3 regions of the Bradyrhizobium sediminis genome follow, and region 2 is predicted to be linked to each of the others. Evidence: predicted binding sites of a transcription regulator. Region 2 holds the regulator's gene; each other region holds the start of a gene.
The links. The regulator LexA, encoded in region 2, represses DNA repair genes until DNA is damaged. The targets are predictions, from matches to a motif close to TGTTCNNNNTGTGTTCNG.
Positions count from the first base shown of each region.

Region 1: ruvC (crossover junction endodeoxyribonuclease RuvC) is a predicted target of LexA. The motif match lies at 5,393-5,410, and genes of this name have one in related genera.
Region 3: KMZ68_RS09810 (ImuA family protein) is a predicted target of LexA. The motif match lies at 3,330-3,347, and genes of this name have one in related genera.

Region 1 covers NZ_CP076135.1:4,795,981-4,803,227, reverse strand. Annotated here, with positions in the region: gene KMZ68_RS22985 (DUF4164 domain-containing protein) at 1-313, shown strand, start outside; gene KMZ68_RS22980 (cell division protein ZapA) at 310-693, shown strand; RNA gene ssrS (6S RNA) at 836-996, shown strand; gene KMZ68_RS22970 (5-formyltetrahydrofolate cyclo-ligase) at 1,183-1,767, shown strand; gene KMZ68_RS22965 (TIGR00282 family metallophosphoesterase) at 1,772-2,590, shown strand; gene KMZ68_RS22960 (methyl-accepting chemotaxis protein) at 2,592-4,349, opposite strand; gene KMZ68_RS22955 (YebC/PmpR family DNA-binding transcriptional regulator) at 4,551-5,297, shown strand; gene ruvC (crossover junction endodeoxyribonuclease RuvC) at 5,441-5,968, shown strand; gene ruvA (Holliday junction branch migration protein RuvA) at 5,965-6,582, shown strand; gene ruvB (Holliday junction branch migration DNA helicase RuvB) at 6,767-7,247, shown strand, end outside.
Region 2 covers NZ_CP076135.1:3,096,334-3,103,580, reverse strand. Annotated here, with positions in the region: gene KMZ68_RS14785 (ComEC/Rec2 family competence protein) at 1-1,906, shown strand, start outside; gene KMZ68_RS14780 (hypothetical protein) at 1,945-2,175, opposite strand; gene KMZ68_RS14775 (hypothetical protein) at 2,237-2,656, opposite strand; gene lexA (transcriptional repressor LexA) at 2,905-3,612, opposite strand; gene KMZ68_RS14765 (molybdopterin molybdotransferase MoeA) at 3,828-5,039, opposite strand; gene KMZ68_RS14760 (HAD-IA family hydrolase) at 5,174-5,803, opposite strand; gene KMZ68_RS14755 (MFS transporter) at 5,871-7,094, opposite strand.
Region 3 covers NZ_CP076135.1:2,051,820-2,059,066, reverse strand. Annotated here, with positions in the region: gene KMZ68_RS09820 (error-prone DNA polymerase) at 1-984, opposite strand, end outside; gene KMZ68_RS09815 (Y-family DNA polymerase) at 990-2,582, opposite strand; gene KMZ68_RS09810 (ImuA family protein) at 2,473-3,267, opposite strand; partial or broken gene KMZ68_RS09805 (UdgX family uracil-DNA binding protein) at 3,494-4,132, shown strand; gene KMZ68_RS09800 (M20 aminoacylase family protein) at 4,365-5,537, opposite strand; gene KMZ68_RS09795 (GMC family oxidoreductase) at 5,680-7,247, shown strand, end outside.

The sequences.
Region 1 (7,247 bases), 1.7 Mb from region 2:
TCGTCCTGCCAATGGCGCCGGCCACGCCGAGCCGGTCTTCGCCGATATCGACGCCGCGACGCGGCGGCTGATGTCGGCGCTCGATGCGTTGGAGAGTGCGGTCGAGCGCCGGCGCGAAGCCGATCGTGACGAGAACGAGTTGGCGGCCCGGATTCAGGCGCTCGGCGCCGACCGGTCGCGGCTTGCCGACGAACTCGACGGATCGCTGGTGAAGTCGCGCCGGCTGGAGCGCGCCAATCGCGAGATCGCCGACCGGCTGGATGCGGCGATCAGCACCATCCGCACGGTACTCGATCCCGGAGAAGACGGATGAGCCATATCAACGTCACCATCAACGGCCGGCAATACCGGATGGCTTGCGAGGAAGGCCAGGAGGTGCGGCTTCTGAAGCTCGCCGAGAGCCTGGAATCGCGGATCCAGAGCCTGCGCGGCAAGTTCGGCGAGATCGGCGACGCGCGCCTGACCGTGATGGCGGCGCTGACTGTATGCGACGAATTGCTCGACTCCGGCCAGCGCATCCGCAATCTCGAGGAAGAACTCGTCGCCTTGCGCGACGTCCGCGTCGCCGCGGCCGATCGCGCCAAGGCGACGCAGATCGCGGTGGCCAATGCGCTGAACTCCGCGGCCGAACGCATCGAGAAGACCACCCAGGTCCTCAACCGCACCATCGGCGGCGGCGTCGCGATTGGGTAATTCCGTCATTGCTTCGCTTGCGCTCGCAATGGCGTTGAGAGGCAGGTGCCGAACCTTGGAATCGGCCGCGGGGGTGGCGATTGGTTGACCAAAGCCCCCGTTAGCGCTGGCGGTTTGGTCCCGTCGTGTCTACATTGGCAGGGCGAAGCTGTGTCGCGCGTCAGGAGCCATATATCCCCGGGGCCTTATCGATCCTTAAGGGAACTGTCCCTGGCCGGGTCCGTGGATCCGGTCACATGGTGCCCACCTACTTTCGTAGGGAACTCCGGGATCGAGTGCTTCAACGGCCATCGCGGCTTCGCACTTTTGTTTTTGCCGTCGAGTTATTTCAGTAGGTCCCGTCGACTCCTCCCGTCATGCCCCGCGCAAGCGGGGTATCCAGTACGCCGCGGCTTCGCGGTTCCTTCGCAGGCGTTCTGGAATGCTGGATCGCCCGCTTTGGCGGGTGATGACAGCGAGGCGGACGGTTACGGCGAAGCATAGCGCTGGATGCCAACTTTGCCGACCGAGCGATCGAAGGCCGATCTCCGCACCGCAGCTCTCGCCAGGCGCGACGCGCTCAGCGACAAGAAGCGCGACGCCGCGGCAAAGGCCGTCGCCAAACGCGGGCTGCCGATCGAGATCGCGCCCGGCACGATCGTCTCGGGCTATTCGCCGATCCGCGGCGAGATCGATCCCGCTCCCCTGATGCGGAAGCTGGCCGCAGAGGGAGTGCTGCTGGCGCTGCCGGCGATCGTCGCGCGCGGCAAGTCGCTGGCCTTTCGCGCCTGGTCTCCCGACGACCGGCTGATGCTCGGACCGCTCGGCATCCCCGAGCCGTCGCCCGCCGCCGCCGAAGTCGTTCCCGATATCATGCTGGTGCCGCTGGCCGCATTCGACCGGCTGGGACATCGCATCGGCTATGGCGGCGGATATTACGACTACACCCTGGCGCATTTGCGCAAGGCGAAAGCCATCACGGCCATCGGCCTCGCCTTTGCCGCGCAGGAAATCGAGGCCGTGCCTGCGTTGTCGCACGACGAGGCGCTGGATTATGTGCTAACGGAAACGCGAGTGTTCGATTTCCGGAGCTAACAACTTGCGTATTCTTTTCGTCGGGGACGTGGTCGGCAGGGCCGGGCGCACCGCCATCTCAGAGCATCTGCCAGGCATGATCCGCGACTGGGCGCTCGATCTCGTCGTCGTCAATGGCGAGAACGCCGCCGGCGGCTTCGGCATCACCGAGTCGATCTACCAGGAATTCATCGACGCCGGCGCCGATGCGGTCACGCTCGGCAACCACGCGTGGGATCAGCGCGAGGCGCTGGTGTTCATCGAGCGGGCGCCGCGACTGGTTCGTCCGGCGAATTTTCCGAAAGGCACGCCGGGCCGCGGCGCCGCGCTGGTCGACACCAAGAACGGCCAGCGCGCGCTGGTCGTCAACGCCATCGGCCGCGTCTTCATGACGCCGTTCGACGACCCGTTCGCCGTCATCGGCCGTGAACTCGAGGCCTGTCCGCTGCGCGAGGCGGCGGACGCCATCGTGGTCGATTTCCATTGCGAGGCGTCGAGCGAAAAGCAGGGCATCGGCTTCTTCTGCGACGGCCGCGCCAGTCTCGTGGTCGGCACCCACACCCATGTGCCGACCGCTGATCACCAAATCCTTTCCGGCGGCACCGCCTACATGACCGATGCCGGCATGACCGGCGATTACGATTCGATCATCGGCATGCAGAAGGAAGAGCCGCTGCGGCGTTTTACGACGGGCATTCCCTCGGGCCGTTTCGAACCGGCGGCGGGTGCTGCGACATTCAGCGGCGTCGCGGTCGAGACCGACGACGAGACCGGGCTGGCGCTCAAGATCGCGCCGGTGCGAAAAGGCGGAAGGCTGGAGCCGACGCTGCCGGGGTTTTGGTAGGTCAGAGCTTGTACGCCGTCCTGAATCCGCCCCAGTGGCGGCCGTTGACGCGGATCGGCACGTCGATCTCGCGCATCATGATGGTCTTGCCGTTGCCCATGTCGCGCGCATAGCTCTGGATCAGGTAGGCGCGCAGATTGCGGCCGGCGGCGAGGCCTGCGGGATCGTTGAAGATGCGGCGGTTGCGGCTGTTGGCGGTGTTCCAGGCGACGTCGCCGGGACGCTGCGGATGCGAGTAGAGCTTGTTGTGCACCGGCAGGTAGCCGTTGCGGTCGATCATCACGCAGAACGCCATGCGTGGGTCCTTGGTGAGGAACGCCTCCTGGAACGGCGGCAGCGCGCGATCGGCCCAGTCCAGGATCCGGGTGCGGTGCTGCACCGGATTGCTGCCGGGGATTTCGACGTAGTTCTCGTCGAACATGTCGTCCATCGAGATGGCGCCGCTCCTGACGCCGTCCTCGAAAATCCTGGTCAGCGCGCGGCCGGCTTCGATGGCGCTGGTAACGGCTTCGGTGTTTTCGTCCTGGATCGACCAGAGCTTGTCTTCGATCTGTTCGACCAATGCGGCATCGGGCCGCTCGAATCGCGCCTGCACGCCGGCCTTCGACCGTTCGCCGGTGCGGATCCTGCAGGCGCCGATACCGTGTATCGTGGCGTCGAGGGTTTCATTCAGCGGTAGCCTCTCGGCCTCCGGTCCGCCGATCAGGATGCCTTCCCGGGCGATCTCGTAGACCGAGGCGGCGACCGGGCCGCGCGCACTCCGGAGGTCTATTGGGAGATTGCACGGCAGTCGCAGGCTCGCGTGCTGGTCCTTGCGCTCGTCCTGGCGCAGCAACACCGCGCAGCGCGACTTGAGCTTCTGCGCGAACATGGTGACGGCCTTGCCGGCGCTGGCGACACGTTCGCCATGGGTCTCGGCTTCCTTGGTGGCGCTGTCGATTTCGGCGGCGCTGTCGCCGACCGCGACGATGAAGTTCGACGCGGTGGCGGCGTTGTCGGACATCGCGCTGGTGGTTTCATTCTGCTCCGCCACTGCGCCGGTGACGTTCTCGAACACCGGGCGGATCGCCTCGATCGCAAGCGAGATGCGGTGCACCGCATCGACCGAGCCCGCGGCATCCTTCTGCAGCGCGTCGATCTTCTTCGAGATTTCCTCGGTGGCGTTCTGGGTCTGCACCGCCAGCGCCTTGACCTCGGTGGCGACGACCGCGAAACCGCGTCCGGCGGTGCCCGCCCGTGCCGCCTCGATGGTGGAGTTGAGCGCCAAGAGCGTGGTCTGCCGGGCGATCTGCGCGATCAGATTGACGACATTGCCGATCGCGGCCGAGGACTCCCTCAGGCGGTCGACATTGAGGCTGGCTTCGCGGGCGGCTTCGCCGGCCTGGTCGGCCAGCTTGCTGGCGTCGCGCACCTGGGACCCGATGCCTTGTGCCGAATGGGTGAACTGGTCGGCGGCCTGCGAGAAGGTGGTAGCGGTGGATTGCGCGGCGCTGGTGCGCCCGGTCAGGGCGTCGGTGCGCTGGCGGATGGTGGAAAGCGTGGCCGCCGTGGCTTCGGCGCCGCCGGCGACCGAATTGGCCGCGCGCTCGAGCTGGCGGATCATCGCGCCCAGTTCGAGTTCGAGCAGTTCGAGGATTTCCCTGGCCGAATCGCTATCCGAATTACCGGGCGCAGCGGCCGCAACGGCGGGGGGCGCCACCGCCGGAGCGACCGCGGGCGCGGCCGGTTCGGGCCGTTTTCGAAACAAACCGAATGCCATGAGCGTCTCTCGGAACGAGAAAGGAGAGCGGCATCCTCGCACTTGGGCGTGAAATCATGGTTAATATCTGCCTCTTAAGCGGGCAGCAGCCACTACCGCCATACCGAAAATCCCTGCAAATCTTTGATTTTGGAAGGTTAGCGGCCTATAACGCCGCGCCTTCCACCCATTCCTCCCGGACGAATCGCCGAAAGAGACCGCATGGCCGGACATTCCCAATTCAAGAACATCATGCACCGCAAGGGCCGGCAGGACGCCCAGAAATCGAAGCTGTTCTCTAAGCTGGCGCGGGAAATCACCGTCGCCGCCAAGATGGGCGCGCCCGATCCCAGCATGAACGCCCGGCTGCGCGCCGCGATCATCTCCGCCCGCCAGGAGAACATGTCGAAGGACTCGATCGAACGCGCAGTGAAGAAGGCGACCGGCACCGAGAGCGAGAATTACGACGAGATCCGCTACGAGGGCTACGGTCCGGGCGGCGTCGCCGTGATCGTCGAGGCGCTGACCGACAACCGCAACCGCGCGGCGTCGGACATCCGCTCCTTCTTCACCAAGTCCGGCGGCAATCTCGGAGAAACCGGCTCGGTCTCCTTCATGTTCGACCGCACCGGCATCATCGAATACGACGCCAAGGTCGCCTCCGACGATGCGATGCTGGAAGCGGCGATCGAGGCCGGCGCCGATGACGTGATCTCGAGCGAGAGCGGCCATGAGGTCTACGCCTCGCAGGAAACCTTCCGTGACGTCGCCAAGGCGCTGGAGGCGAAATTCGGCGAAGCCCGCAAGGCGGCGCTGACCTGGAAGCCGCAGAACACCGTGGCGGTGGACGACGAGACCGGCGAGAAGCTGTTGAAGCTGATCGACCTCCTGAACGAGCACGACGACGTGCAGAACGTCTACGCCAATTTCGAGGTTTCCGACGCGCTGATGGCTAAGATGGGTGGGTAGGAGTCCATCCCTCCGGAATTCCTTTCCTGCCTGATGGATGTGCGGGTCATGCCCGCGCATGACCGCATGGAATGCGGCGCATTCCCGGGGTACGGCGTTCCGTTTCTGTTTCGCCCGAAACGCTCCGGCGGTATCACTACCCCATGACATCTCAGCCGATTCGCCATCCCGTCCGCATCATGGGCATCGATCCGGGCCTGCGCCGCACCGGCTGGGGCGTGATCGAGATCGACGGCAACCGGCTCGCCTTCGTCGGCTGCGGTTCGGTGGAACCATCCGACAGCCTGCCGCTGGCGAGCCGGCTGCTGGCGATTCACGAGGGCCTTGCCGCCGTGCTCGGCGACCTGAAGCCGGCCGAAGCCGCGGTCGAACAGACCTTCGTCAACAAGGACGGCGTCGCCACCCTGAAACTCGGGCAGGCGCGCGGGGTCGCGATGCTGGCGCCGGCGATGTTCGGAATTTCGGTTGCGGAATACGCGCCCAACCAGGTGAAGAAAACCGTGGTCGGCGCCGGCCATGCCGACAAGAACCAGATCCTGGCGATGCTGAAAATCCTGCTGCCGAAGGCCGAGCCGAAATCGGCCGACGCCGCCGACGCGCTGGCGATCGCGATTACGCACGCGCATCATCGCGGCAGCGCGGCGCTGCGGCTGAAGGTGGTCGGGATATGATAGGCAAACTGAAAGGGCTGATCGATTCCTACGGCGAGGATTATGTGATCCTCGACGTCGGCGGCGTCGGCTATCAGGTGCATTGCTCGTCGCGCACGCTGCAGGCGCTGCCCTCGCCGGGCGATGCCGCGGTGCTGTCGATCGAGACCTATGTGCGCGAGGATCAGATCAGATTGTTCGGCTTCCGCAGCGACATCGAGCGCGAATGGTTTCGGCTGCTGCAGACCGTGCAGGGCGTCGGCGCCAAGGTGGCGCTGGCGGTGCTCTCGACCTTGCCGCCGGCGGATCTCGCCAATGCCATTGCGCTGCGCGACAAGGCCGCGGTGACGCGCACCCCGGGCGTCGGCCCCAAGGTCGCCGAGCGCATCGTCACCGAACTGAAGGACAAGGCGCCCAGCTTCGCCAATGTCGATCCGGCGCTGGTGCATCTGTCCGGCGCGATCGACGATCACCGCGCGCCGCGCCCGGTCACCGACGCGATCTCGGCCTTGGTCAATCTCGGCTACGGCCAGCCGCAGGCGGCGGCCGCCATCGCCTCGGCCTCGCGCAGCGCCGGCGAAAATGCCGAGACCGCGCAGCTCATCCGGCTGGGGCTGAAGGAGTTGGCGAAGTGAAGACTCCAGACACGAGCGCTGGCGCACCTCTTACCTCGCCCCGCTTGCGGGGAGAGGTCGGATTGCGCGTAAGCGCAATCCGGGTGAGGGGGACTCCCCGCGAGCGAGTATGTGGAGAATCCCCCTCACCCCACCCTCTCCCCGCAAGCGGGGCGAGGGAGAATAACCAGTGTGGTTCCATCACATGACCACGCCCTCCCGCATCGTCACCCCCGAGCGCCGCAGCGACGATGTCGGCGATACTGCGCTGCGCCCGCAGCTGTTGTCTGAATTCGTCGGCCAGGCGCAGGCGCGAAAGAACCTCTCGATCTTCATCGAGGCCGCGCGCAAGCGCGGCGAGGCGCTCGACCACGTGCTGTTCGTAGGTCCCCCCGGCCTCGGCAAGACCACGCTGGCGCAGATCGTGGCGCGCGAACTCGGCGTCGGCTTCCGCGCCACCTCGGGACCTGTCATCGCCAAGGCCGGCGATCTCGCCGCGCTTCTGACCAATCTCGAAGAGCGCGACGTGCTGTTCATCGACGAGATCCACCGCCTCAGCCCCGCGGTCGAGGAAGTGCTCTATCCCGCGATGGAGGACTTCCAACTCGACCTCATCATCGGCGAGGGCCCGGCGGCGCGCTCGGTCAAGATCGAACTGGCCAAATTCACGCTGGTCGGCGCCACCA
Region 2 (7,247 bases):
GCGGGTCGCGCATGGCATATTGGCGAGGCCGATGTATTCGGTGTCGCTGTCGGGCTTCGTCGAGACCCGCGACATCCGCGAACGCACCGACCGGTTCGTGCTGCGCGTGACCAGGATGGAGAGCCCGCGCGGCGCCACGACACTGCAACGCGTGCGGCTGTCGGTGCGCAAGGGCACAGCGCCTGCGGTCGGCAGCTTTGTCGAATTGAAGGCCCGGCTGCAGCCGCCGCTCGCGCCGTTGCGGCCGGGTTCCTACGATTTCGGCCGCGACATGTATTTCGCCGGCATCGGCGCCTCCGGTTTCGTGATGGGCGCCATCAAGTCCGCGCAGCCGCCCGACAGCGGCGGCTTGTCGCTGCGCTACGCTGCCTTGATGCAGGGCTTGCGCGATGCGATCGACGCCCGGATCCGGACTACGCTGGAGGGCGACCGCCGCGCGATCGCGACCGCGCTTCTGACCGGACGCCGCGACGCCATCTCGCCGCCCGTCAACGATGCGATGTTCATCTCCGGGCTCGGCCATGTGCTGTCGATCTCGGGCTATCACATGGCTGTGGTCGCCGGCGTGGTGTTCTTCGCGGTCCGCGCGCTGCTGGCGCTGATCCCGCAACTCACCGTCGGCTCTCCGATCAAGAAATGGTCGGCGGCCGCGGCGCTCGCTGCCGCCGCGTTCTATCTCTTGCTGTCCGGTGCCGAGGTCGCCACCCAGCGCTCGTTCTTCATGACCGCGGTGGTGCTGATCGCTATCATGGTCGACCGCCGCGCCGTGACCTTCCGCACGCTGGCGGTGGCGGCGATGATCGTGCTCACGATCGCGCCGGAAGCGCTGGTGCATCCGAGCTTCCAGATGTCGTTCGCGGCGACGCTCGGGCTGGTGGCGCTGGTGCAGATCGGCATGCCCGCTCTGTTCGCCGCGCCCGACAATTCGGCCACCGCGCGGGCGGCGCTGTGGGGCGGGCGGGAGGTCGCGATGCTGGCGCTGGCCTCGCTGGTGGCGGGGCTCGCGACCATGCCCTATGCCGCCTTTCACTTTCACCGGGTGACACCCTTTGGCGTCATCGCCAATCTCGCGGCGATGCCGGTGGTGTCGGCTGTGGTGATGCCGGCGGGCCTGCTCGGCATGGTCGCGATGCCCTTCGGCTTCGACGGCGTGTTCTGGCAGGTCATGGGCTGGGGCATCGACTGGATGATCACGGTGGCGCAATGGGTCGCCGCACTGCCGGGCGCGATCGGCCGCATCGCGGCATTCGGGACCGGGCCGCTGGTCGCGGCCAGCCTCGGCATCATCCTGATGGGGCTGCTGCGCACGCCGCTGCGCTGGGCGGGCGCAACCCTGGTGGTGCTGGCGGTGGCATGGGCTCTGGTCCGGCCGCAGCCGGATATCCTGATTTCCGCCGACGGCCACAATATCGGCGTCCGCGGCAGGGACGGACGCCTGCATCTGATCCGAAGCGCCAAGGAGGCTTTTCTGCTGCGGGAATGGCTGGCGGCCGACGCCGACGGCCGCGTCCTTACGGATTCCTCGCTCGCCGAAGGCGTATCATGCGACCAGGCCGGCTGCGTGGCGCAACTGGCCGATGGCGGCTTGGTCGCGCTGGCGTTGCGGCCCGAGGCGCTGGCGGACGATTGCGAGCGCGCGGCGCTGCTGGTCACGGCGCGGCCGGCATCGCCGGGCTGCGGCGCGCTCGTGGTCGACCAGGATCGCCTGCGCCGGCAGGGCGCGCTGGCGCTGCGGCGAACCCGCGACGGATTTGCGGTCGATGCGGTCAGGCCGAAAGGCGTCGATCGGCCGTGGTCGCCAGCGGTGGCGGGCGATGCGGAGGACGGGACCAGCCTGGTGCGCCCGGCCATCGCGAAGCCGGCGGACGCGACGCCGTCGGAAGCCGACCTGCAGGCGGACGACTGAGGCGGTGAGGCCAGTCAATCGCCAAGTCGCTGATCAAGTCAGCTTTCACCGCTGGATTGCGGATTTTCCGGCAGTTCGAAGGCGCCGAGATGAAACTCGTCGACGTCGTCCGTAGTCGTCATTTTGACCAGCGTGAAAGACGCATCCGGGAACTGCTGCCAGATGACAAGATCCTCCGCCGCAACGGTGAGCCAGCCGAACGTGAACATGTACCGGCCGGGCTCCGTCACCCGCCCGGCTTTTTGCCATGTCACCTTGCGAACCGCCAACAGCGTCCCCTTCGCGAGCGGCCCTGCCGGCCTGGACCGGCAGGGTTATCTACATGGCCATTCAGGCGGAGATCGCCGCCGCTGTTGGCGTCGCGGCTGCCGGTCGTTCCTGCGCCGTCACCTGCTGCGCAACAGGCAATTGCAGCACAGTGGCGTGCTGACCTTCGCAGAGCTGCGTCACCAGCACACTGCTTCCATCCGGAAATTCGATCGAGTCATGGTGGCGCTGCGGGACGTTCGGCTCGACCGCGCCGAATTTTCCAACCCGGAAATTGAGGGCCTTGGTCCAGATCCACCCGTTGTCGTATTTGACGTTGTCAGCGAACGCCAGTTCGGTTCCGGGAAGGATGCAGACCGCCACCTCGGGCTCGGCTTCCGAGGCGAAGCCGCGCGTCGAGGTGCCGCGGAATGTCGTGGTCGTCAGCGTCTCTCCGACTTTGGCGGGGCGTGACGCTACGGCGTGGAGACTATAGTCACACATCGGATCGCTCCTCATTCGAGATAGCCAACCCGCGCCCCTTGAGAGGCGCAGGCCTCTATCAGAGTGGACGGCAATCAAAATATGCCTGATTGTGGGCAATTCTACGGCTCTCGACGGCGAGTTCGATCACAAATGCGTTTGAGGATTTGGCGGAAATAGCTTCGCCGCGCGCGCGACAGATGCATTCACCGCGGCCGCCATTGGACTGCCGCGGTTTCCCTGCCTGGGAACGACCGATCCGGGGCGGATCAGTACTTCCGGTACAGTCCGATCAGCTTGCCCTGAATCCTGACCCGGTTCGGCGGCAGGATGCGGACTTCGTAGGAGGTGTTGGCCGGCTCCAGCGCGATCGACGCGCCGCGGCGGCGGAAGCGCTTCAGGGTTGCTTCCTCCTCGTCGATCAACGCCACCACGATGTCGCCGGTGTCGGCACTGTCGTTGCGCTGGATCAGTGCCATGTCGCCGTCGAGAATGCCGGCGTCCACCATGGAATCGCCGCGCACCTCGAGCGCGTAATGCTCGCCGGAGCCGAGCATGTCCGGCGGCACGCTGATGGTGTGACTGCGGGTCTGCAGCGCTTCGATCGGCGTGCCTGCGGCGATGCGGCCCATGACGGGAACCGCGACCGGACGCTCGCCGTCACTCTCGGAACCGGCACTGCTGGAACGCACCTTGCCGAGCGTGCCTTCGATCACGCTGGGCGTGAAACCGCGGCGGCCGTTGCCGGCGCCGGCGCCTGAAATCTCGGGCAGCTTGATGACCTCGATCGCGCGGGCGCGATTGGGCAGCCGGCGAATGAAGCCGCGCTCTTCCAGAGCGGTGATGAGGCGATGGATTCCCGACTTCGAGCGCAAATCCAGCGCGTCCTTCATCTCGTCGAAGGAAGGCGGAACGCCGGATTCCTTCAGGCGTTCGCTGATGAATCGCAGGAGTTCATATTGTTTGCGCGTGAGCATCTCGACCAATCCCCAGTTTGACGGTGTCATTCGATTCCGAGAGGCGTTTTCCGGGAATCGAGGCGTTCAGGGAATCAAAGACTCCAGAACTTCGATTAGCTGGCACCAATACTCGAAACAAATCATGAACAGACACTATATGTTCCATATGTGTTCCGCAACCACTTAATTTATCGTCAACGCAGCAGGATTTGTTGGGACAGGTGGTTTTGGGGTCAGTCCGGAAGCCGCAGGATCTCGCAGGGCGTGCCAGCGGCAGCGGCAGGCGCAAACGGGCGGCGCATCACGAGCGCCGCTGCCGCAGCGAGATTTCCGAGCAGCGAGCTGTCCTGATGGTTGACCGGAGTGGCGATCAGGACGCCGTCGGCGCGCCGCTCGAGACGCGCGCGAAGATAGTCCTCGCGCATGTCGTTGGCGGCGACGTCGGACCCGAGCAAAGCCGTTTCGCTGACGTGGTGGACGGCCGACCGGCCGGACAGCGCGCGAATCAGCGGCGCCAGGAACAGGAAGCCGCAGACATAGGACGACACGGGATTGCCGGGCAGGCCGATCACCCGCATCGCGCCGAGCCGCCCGTGCATCATCGGCTTGCCCGGCCGCATCGCGATCCGCCAGAACGCCATGGCGACGCCCTCGGCCTCCAGCGAGCGCTTGACCAGGTCGTGGTCGCCGACCGATGCGCCGCCCATGGTGACGAGGATGTCGGCGCCGCTGTCGCGGGCGCGGCGGATGCCTGACGTGGTGGCCTCGACGGTGTCGGCGGCGATGCCGAGATCGACGGTCTCGGCGCCTGCACCCCGGGCCAGCGCCCGCAGCGCGTAGCCATTGGAATAGACGATCTGTCCGGGGCCGGGGATCGAGCCTGGCATCACAAGCTCGTCGCCGGTGGCGAGCATCGCCACTTTCGGCCGGCGATGCACGGCCAACTCCGGGTGGTTCATGCCCGCGGCCAGCGAGAGATCGCGGTCGGTGAGGCGGGTTCCGCGCGGCAACAACACGTCGCCCTCGCGAAAGTCGATGCCGGCCGGGCGGATATGCCGCCCGGGCCGCGCGGCTTCCGTGATCGTGATGCCGCCGTCCTCGACGACGGTATCTTCCTGGATGATGACGGCGTCGGCGCCCGCAGGGATCACGCCGCCGGTAAAAATCCGCACCGCCTCGCCCGCGCCGACCGTCCTTTCGAACGGGCGGCCGGCCGCGACCTCGCCGATCACCTTGAGCCGCGCCGCCACATGAGAGGCGTCGGCGGCGCGCACCGCATAACCGTCCATCGCCGACATCGCCTGCGGCGGCTGGGTCCGCAACGCCGCGACGTCGCGCGCCAGCACTCGGTGGTAGGCCGCATCCAGCGCGACCATTTCCTCCGGCAGCGGCTCGACGCCGGCGAGAACCGCGGCGAGGGCGTCGGCGACGGGCATCAGTGCCACGGTGAAACTCCCACTTTGACGTCATTGCCTGCGACAAACGCGAAGCGTTTGCGCAAGGGAGCGCATGCGACGAAGCAATCCAGCTTGCTGCTCCATGGATTGCTTCGCTGCGCTCGCAATGACGGTCTCATAGCTTAAATCCCGAGCTCCGCCAGCGCCTTCGCCACGTCATCGGTCGACCTCACGTGAACCCCGATCAGGCCCCGCGCCCGCGCGCCCTCGATATTATCGGCCAGATCGTCGAAGAACACGATGCGTGAGGCCGGCACGCCGATCGCCTTCACCACATGGTCATAGGCGTCAGCGTCGGGTTTCCGCAGCCCGATCGCGGAGGACAGAAACATTTCCCGGAAATGGCCGAGCACGTCGGCATAGGCGACCGGAAAATAATCGACATGGGCGTTGTTGGTGTTGGAGAAGGCATAGAGCGGCAGACGCTTTGCGGCGCGGGCCAGCAGCGCTGCGATGCCGGGCATTTCGCCGACGAAAATCGCATTCCAGCCTTCCAGCAGTTGCCGGTCGGAAAGCCCGATGCCGAGCGATTGGCGCAGGCTTTCAAAATACGCGGCATCGTCGATCTTGCCGACCTCATGACGCCGGTAGGATTCCTCGCGGACAAAGCGCGCGGCGATCTCGGCAGGCGCGCAGCCAGCGTGACCGGCCCAGCAGGTGAGCGCCTTGTTGAAATCGATATCGAGCACGACGCGGCCGAGATCGAACAGCAGCACGTCGGCGGCGCCGGGGGTGAGGAGAGGCGGGCTCATGGAGGCGGTGTACGAAAAACGAACGAAGCGGGCAACGGTGATAAGCGCTTGAAGCCCTGCAAAGCCTTCAATCCGATCGCAAAACCTCTTCCGGCGGTTTGGTGTGGCGGAACATCCGCAGCAGGGCCAGGTCGTAGCCGATCTTCAAGACTCCGCACACCACCAGCGGCAGGCCGGAGAACGGACCGGCCAGCATGAAGCCGGCGATGGCGGGGCTGATCGAGGAGGCGAGGCTGCGCGGCACTGCGGTGACGCTTGCCGCCGCGGTGCGCTCGGCGGGGGTCACCACGGCCATGACGTAGGATGACCGCGTCGGCACGTCCATCTGCGACAGCGCCGAGCGAACCAGCAGCAGCGCCAGTACCACGGTCAGGTCGGACGAAAACGCCGCCGCGATCAGGCAGAGGCTGGAGGGGATGTGCGTGAACACCATGGTGTTGATGAGGCCGATGCGGCCGGCGAGCCAGGCCGCCACCGGGAATGACATGGCGCCGAGCAGGCTCGAGAAAAAGAAGTAGACGCTCGCCGCCTCCAGCGACAGGTTGAAACGCTGAAACAGCCACAGCGCCAGCAGCGACTGCACCACGAAGCCGCCGGCAAAGGCGTCCATGCTGAACAAGGCGGCGAGCCGGTAGACGATGTTGCGGGATGGCCCGAGTGCTGGCTTCGGAACGTCCGCCGCGTGGCTGTGGTCGCGCGGCAGACGCCGGTAGAGCAAAGCCGCCAGCAATCCAAGCACGGCGTACAGATAGAACATCAGCTTGATCGCAGAGAGCCTCGACCAGCCGCCGGACACCAGCGTCTCAGGCAAGGCCGCCGCCAGCGAGCCGACGGCCGCGGTGAGGGAGCCGATCAGGCTGTAGCGGGCAAAGATGGCGGTGCGGTCGCGGTCGGCGGTCTCCTTGGTCAGCAGCGCATGCTCGAGCGGAACCAGCATGCCGAGATCGCCGCCGGACGGATTGATGCTGCCGATGAAGGCGATGAGCAGGACCAGAGCCAGCGTCTCCGCCGCCGGAAATATCAGGCCGGTGAAGACCATCAGTCCGGCGCCGGCGAGGAAAAGACTTCGCAGCTCAAACCGCGGCGCGATGAAGCCGGTGATCAGGGTCAGGACCGCCGTTCCCAGCAGCGAGGTAGAGGCGACGACCCCGATCGCCTGCGGGCTGAAGCCCGCCGCGGAGAGGTAGACCGGCAGGATGATGATCGCAAAACCGTCGCCGAAGCCGCGCAGCGCGCGGGCGCCATACAAGCAAAGAATATCGGAGGGAGTTCTCATCGAGCTGCCGACCATGTCTCATCTCCACTGATGGAGCGAGACAACGCTTGGCTGCGCGCAGCTGACCGGGCGGTTGCCGTTGGCCCGAACTCGATACAGATAATCACGCCGGGCCCGGGCGTTCAAGTGCAGGTGCCGGCATAGCGGCGCAGACCTGGTCCTTTCTTG
Region 3 (7,247 bases), 1.0 Mb from region 2:
AAAATAATGCGCGTATTTCAGCTTCCGGATCAGCCGCAGTTCCTTGTGCAGGACCTTCCTGGTCTTCGGCGAAATCCGGACCGGGAATCTCTGGTGCGCGCCGGCCCAGGTCAGGTCTTCCAGATGGCGCTGCGCGGTCTTGCCCGGCGGCACCGGCTCGTCGGGATACTGGTATTTGAGCTGATCGAGCGAAAACGTAATGCGATCCGCGAACCGCATGGTTTCCGCGATCGCCTCCGGCGCGTCGCGAAACAGCCGCGCCATTTCGTGTCCCGGCTTGAGGTAGCGTTCGGCATTGGCTTCGAGACGCCGGCCGATGGCGTCGATGGTGGTCTTCTCGCGAATGCAGGTGAGGACATCCTGCAGCGGGCGGCGCGCGGGATGGTGATACAGCACCTCGTTGGTCGCCAGCAGCGGCACCCGGGCGGTGGCGGCGATGCGCTGCAGCCGCGAAAGCCGGCGCCTGTCATCGCCGCGATACAACAGGCTCGCCGCCAGCCACACGCCATCGGCGCGGCTGCGCTGCAACAGGTCCAGCAGCTGAAGCGCCGTTGCCGCCTCGAAGCGATGCGGCAGCGCCAGAACCAGAAGCTGCCCTTCGCTGAATTCGAGGAGATCATCCAGCTTCAGGCGACATTCGCCCTTGTCGGTCTTGTCGGCATCGTCGCCGCGCTTGCCGCGGGTGAGCAACTGGCATAGCCGGCCGTAGGCGGCGCGGTCGCGCGGATAGACCAGGATATCCGGCGTGCCGTCGATAAAGACGAGGCGCGAGCCGACCAGGAGCTTCGGCCGGCATCTGACCTCGGGGTTTTCCAGCTCCTTGTAGGCCCGCACCACGCCGGCCAACGTGTTGTGATCGGCAATGCCGATGGCGGGAAGCCGCAACTCGCTCGCCTGCTGCACATATTCCTGCGGATGCGACCCGCCACGCAGGAACGAGAAATTCGTGGCGATGCCGATCTCGGCATAGGCCATGCCATCCATGCAGCTCATGCGAACAGTCCATGCACGAACCAGTTCGGCTGAGCGATTTCGCCCTCGCGCTGCGCGATCTCGCGATCGTACAAACCGTCGCGGTACAGCCAGAACCGCAGGCCGGCTTCGTCCTCGACGCGGAAATAATCGCGCGTCAGCATCTCGGCCGGGGAACGCCACCATCCCATGGCGACGCGCTCCGGACCTTCGACGCGCATCACCGTATGGGTGGCCCGCCGCCATTGAAACCACGCCGGCGGCCCATCCGGCACTTCCGCGATCACCTTGATCGCTTCCGGCCGCGCGAACAGCCGCAGCGGCCTCAAGGGAGGTTCGCTCTCCGCCCGTGCCGGCCAGTCCGCCTGCTGGGCCGCGGCAAGATGGTGCTGCGCCGGCGCCGCCAGTACCGCGCGTTCGGGAATATGGGTGTCCTGCGGCAGGTGCACGACCACGCGCCGTCCGCCGATCCGCGCGGCGATGCGGTCGATCAGGGCCGCCAGTTCGTCATTGTCGTGCACCTTGGCGTCGAGATCGCGCTGCTGCTGCACGACGATCTCGACGCGGCTGGCCGACAGGCGGATGAGATCGAAACCGAAACCGGGATCGAGCGGATCGTTCAGGGCATCGAGCCGCTCACGAAACAACCGGTCGATCACCTCGGCCTTGGTCACGGGCTGTCCGGTGTCGACCGAAATCGCGCGAACTACTCCGTCGGTGCGGAAGAAATGAGCCTGCAGCCGCCGCGCGCCCTTGCCCTGCCGGTCCATCGCCGCGACCAGCATCCCGGCCAGACGCGACAGCGTTGCCGAGATCACGGCTTCGGTGGCGACCGGTTCGGGAAACCTTTTCTCCACGATGTAATCCGGCAGCGGTTTGCGCGGGCTGATCGGCGCATCGCCCTGCCCCAGCGCGCCTTCCAGCAGGGTGGTGAAATCAGCGCCGAACCTTGCCGTGATCTCGTGACGCGCGCGCGCGGCCACATCGCCGATGGTTTTCAGCCCGGCGCGGCGCAGGCCGCGGGTGATGGCGTCAGCGGCGCCGAGCGCGGACACCGGCAGCGGCCCGACCGCAGCGGCTTCCTCGCCCTCACTGATGATTTTTCCCGAAACATGGCGCGTCATCGTCCGCGCGCAGATCGAGGTACTGGCGATGCCTGCGCTGACGGCAAAGCCGTGCCGCGTCAGCGCGCCGCAGACGATTTCCATCAGCGCGGCCTCGCCGCCGAACAGATGGGCGCAGCCGGTGATGTCGAGAAACAGGCCATACGGGGGATCGAGCGCCACCAGCGGCGTGAAGCGGTCGCACCAACAGGCTATGTCGTCCAGCGCCCTGGCGTCGGCCGCCTCATCGGCATCGAACACTGTTATTTGCGGACAGATGGCGCGGGCATTGGCGAGCGGCAGGCCGATCGAAAGCCCGAGGCGCGCGGCGGCGTCATCGAGCGCAAAAATCTGCAACGCGTTGTTTTGCCTGGCGACGACGATGCTGGGTTCGCTATTACCCGGCGCGGCGCTGTCGCGCGCGAGCTGGCGCTTGATGCGGTCGATGGGCAGGCGCGGCAGCCACAGGCTGAGGATACGCCGCCGGTTTCTCGAAAAGGCACTCATCACATTTCCATTCCATGATCCACCGCCCGACCGGGCCATGACGGTTGCGGACGAGCTGCGCGTCGAACACCGGCGCGCCCCACGCGCTGCAGAGGGAGGCGGGCGGCGAATGCGCCGCGCGCACGATCCATCGCGTCTCCGCCGTCGAGGGCTGTGGTTCCGCCGCCACCCGCAGTACTAATCCGGTAACTCCGGAGGCCTGCGCCGCCAGCGTCAGCTTGCGGCTGGCGACGAGATCGAGCTGTCGTGTTTCGCCCCAGACTTCCAGCACCACGGCGCCGAGCGCATCGCAGGCCAGCGCGTCGGCGGCGGTGCGCAATGCGGCGTCGATGTCGGCGGCACGCACCGTCACCACGCGGCGCGGATCGAGGCCGAGTTCGGCCAGCCCGCTCATCGACAACGCGCCGGATTCGATCTCGGTGAAATCCTGCCGTACCCACACCAGAGGCCGCCGCGCCGCCGCCCGCCCTGCAAGGCCTGCGATGAAGCCCGTCGCCGCGGCGCTCTGCCGTCCCTCGGCGAATACCTCGTGCATGGCGGCCAGCGCGAGACCGCCCTGCAGCATCGCATCCGCATCCGCATGCCCGAGCGCGACGCGCGCCGGCGCGGTGGCGTCGGCATGGGCCTCGATGCGCTCGATGCTGCCGCGCAAACTCGCAAGCGTGTTCGTGCGTGCGCCGCTCATGCGCCGCTCCTCTGGGATGGTGGCCGCCGCCGGTTCAGGAGAGAACCAGCGGCCGGTCCATTTGTTCATGATATGTTCTAATATAAAGCTAATAGGCCCTGCGGAGTCAATCAGGATCCGCATTCACGATTTTCGTTAACAATCCCAATGGGATGGAAAGGAGCCTTCGACACCCTGCCCGCATTGGCTCCCGGCTCGGCGCAGTGATAGCCTTAACGGCAAGCGGGAAACGCCCATGACCCCAGCGTCTCACCCCTCCGGCGTCAGCCTCGAAGCCTTGCGCGAGGAGGCCGCCGGCTGTCGCGCTTGTCCGCTCTGGAAAGATGCGACCCAGACCGTGTTCGGCGAAGGCCCGCCGCATGCATCCCTGATGCTGGTCGGCGAGCAGCCCGGGGACAAGGAAGACCTCGCCGGCAGGCCGTTCGTGGGGCCTGCAGGAGTGATGCTCGACCGTGCATTGGAACAAGTCGGCATCGACCGCAAGAAGGTCTACGTCACCAACGCGGTGAAGCATTTCAAATTCTTGGCTCGCGGGAAAATCCGCCTGCACCAGAAGCCGACGACGCCTGAAATCAGGGCTTGCCGGCCATGGTACGAACGCGAACTCAAGTCGATCAAACCCGATCTGGTGGTGGCGATGGGCGCCACCGCGGCGCAAAGCGTGTTCGGCAAGATCACGCCGATCAACAGGAGCCGCGGCCGGCTGATCGATCTCGACGACGGCGCCAAGGCGCTGGTGACGGTGCATCCGTCCTATCTGTTGCGGCTGCCGGATGCGGCCGCCAAGGCGCGGGAATATCAGCGCTTCGTCGATGATCTCGAGATTGCCGCCGATCTCATGAGAAAATTGGCGCGCGCAGCGTAAGGATATGCACACCATTCAGGCACGAGATTCGCCGCAAGGATTTGACATTCATTCGCACAACCTTTAATTGTAAGTATATTAGCGCCGTGACGTTCTCAGGGGTCGGCGCGCTGCGTGGCGGCCCTAGCCCCGGACGCTGCACAGCGCGCCGCTCTTGCGGCGCGACAATCCCGCCATGTTCCGCTTCACCGCGATATCAGCCGCGCCATCAACGTCGTGCGACGCTGACGGCTCACGCCGCCAGCGTGTTCTCGACCAGCTTGATCCAGTATGACGTGCCGTAGACGATGGCGTCGTCGTTGAAGTTGTAGGCGGGATGGTGCAGGCCGGCGCTGTCGCCATTGCCGCAGAAGATGAACGCCCCCGGACGCGCCTCCAGCATGTAGGCGAAATCCTCTGCGCCCATCAGCGGCGGCATTTCATGCACGTTGCCGTCACCGGCAATTTCCTTCGCCACCTGGATCGCGAAATCGGTCTGTGAGGCGTGATTGATCACGACCGGATAGCCGCGTTCGTAGACTAGATCGATCCTGGCGCCGGTCATCTGCGCCACACCCGCAACCACCTCGCGCACCCGCTTCTCGATCAGTTCCCTCACCTCGGCCGTCAGGGTGCGGACGGTGCCCCGCAGTTCCGCAGTCTGCGGGATCACGTTGCGGGCGTTGCCGGCGTGGAATTCGCACATCGAAATCACGGCCGATTCCAGCGGATCGATGGTGCGCGCGACGATCGACTGCAAGGCGTTGATGAGCTGCGCGCCGACCAGGACGGAATCGATGCATTTGTGCGGCCGCGCGGCGTGGCCGCCGAGCCCTTCGATCCGGATGTCGATGGAATCGGTCGCCGCCATGATCGGTCCCTGCCGAATCGCGAAGGAACCGATTGGGATTCCCGGGCCGTTATGCATGCCGTAGACCTGATCGATGCCGAAGCGGTCCATCAGGCCGTCCTTGATCATCGCGGCGGCGCCGGCGCCGCCCTCCTCCGCCGGCTGAAAGATCACCACCGCATCGCCGGCGAAATTCCGGGTCTCGGCGAGGTACCGCGCCGCACCCAGCAGCATCGCAGTGTGCCCGTCATGGCCGCAGGCGTGCATCTTGCCCGGCGTCTTGGAGGCGTATGGCAGATCGGTCTCCTCCTCGATCGGCAGCGCGTCCATGTCGGCGCGCAGCCCGATCACCTTGACCTCGCCCTTGCCGGCGGGCTTGCGGCCCTTGATGACGCCGACCACGCCGGTGACGCCGAGGCCGGTGGCGACCTCGTCGCAGCCGAATTCACGCAACCGGTCCGCCACGAATGCCGCAGTGCGGTGAACGTCGTAGAGCAATTCGGGGTTTTCATGGATATCGCGGCGCCAGGCCTGGATATCGGGTTGCAGATCGGCGACGCGGTTGACGATTGGCATGGGAAAAATCTCGGTTGGTTAGAGTGCTTTGTCCTGTCTAGCATGCAAGGACCGATCCACCCAATACTCCTCCGCGCTGTACAGCGGGCGGCAGCGACGGTATGGGCTTTGACGCCCGGGGTGGGCGGCGTGGTGATGGCAAATGAAGCGGCTCGAAGGTGATTTTGACTATATCGTCGTCGGCGCAGGCACCGCCGGCTGCATCGTCGCCAACCGGCTGTCGGCCGATCCCAACAACCGCGTCTTGATCCTGGAGGCCGGCGGCAACGACAACTGGATCTGGTTTCACATCCCGGTCGGCTATCTCTTCGCGATCGGCAATCCCCGTTCGGACTGGATGTTCCGGACCGAACCCGAACCCGGGCTCAACGGCCGTTCGCTGGCCTATCCCCGCGGCAGGGTGATCGGAGGCTGCTCCGCCATCAACGCCATGATCTCGATGCGGGGACAAGCCGCCGACTACGATCACTGGCGCCAGCTCGGCCTTGCCGGCTGGGGCTATGACGACGTGCTGCCGGCGTTCCGGCGGCTGGAGGATCATTTCCTTGGGCCAAGCGAGCATCATGGCTCAGGCGGCGGCTGGCGGATCGAAGCGCCGCGATTGTCCTGGGCCATCCTCGACGCGGTCGGCGATGCCGCGGAAGAAATGGGCATCCGCAAGATTTCGGATTTCAACACCGGCGACAATGAGGGCGTCGGCTATTTCCATGTCAACCAGAAGCGCGGGCGCCGCTGGTCTTCCGCGCGGGGCTTTTTGAAGCCCGCGTTGACGCGTCCCAACCTGCGTCTGGAAAAGAACGTGCTGGTTGATCGCCTGATCGTCGAGAACGGCCGCGCGGTCGGCGTGCGATTCATGCAGGGCGGCGAGGTCGTCGAGGCCCGCACCAAGGGCGAAGTGATCTTGAGCGCCGGCTCGATCGGCTCGATCCAGGTGCTGCACCGCTCCGGTATCGGCCCGGCCGACTGGCTGGCGCCGCTCGGCATCAATGTCGTGCTCGACCGCCAGGGCGTCGGACGCAATCTGCAGGATCATCTGCAGCAGCGCGCGATCTACAAGGTGAGCGGCGTACGCACCCTCAACGAGACCTATTACTCGCTGTTCCGGCGCGGCCTGATGGGCCTCGACTATGCGTTCCGCCGCCGCGGCCCGCTTACCATGGCGCCGTCGCAGCTCGGCATCTTCACGCGCTCGGACGCTACCCGCGAGCGCGCCAACATCCAGTTCCACGTACAGCCGCTGTCGCTCGACAAGTTCGGCGATCCGCTGCACCGCTTCCCTGCAATCACCGTGAGCGCCTGCAATCTGCGGCCGACGTCGCGCGGCACCGTGCGCATCCGCTCGGCTCAGCCCGACCAGGCGCCGGCGATCGCGCCGAACTACCTGTCGACCGCCGAAGACCGCGAGGTCGCCGCCGACGCCATCCGCGCCACGCGACGGCTGATGAAGCAGCCGGTGCTCGAACAGTATCATCCGGAAGAATATCTGCCGGGCCCGTCGGTCGGCGATGACGATGCCTCGCTGGCGAAAGCCGCCGGCGATATCGGCACCACGATCTTCCACCCCGTCGGCACTGCGAAAATGGGCACGGCCAGCGATCCCCTGGCCGTGGTCGATGAGCGGCTGCGCTTTCACGGACTTGCCGGCCTGCGCGTGGTCGATGCCTCGATCATGCCGACGATCACGTCGGGGAATACCAACACCCCGACCGC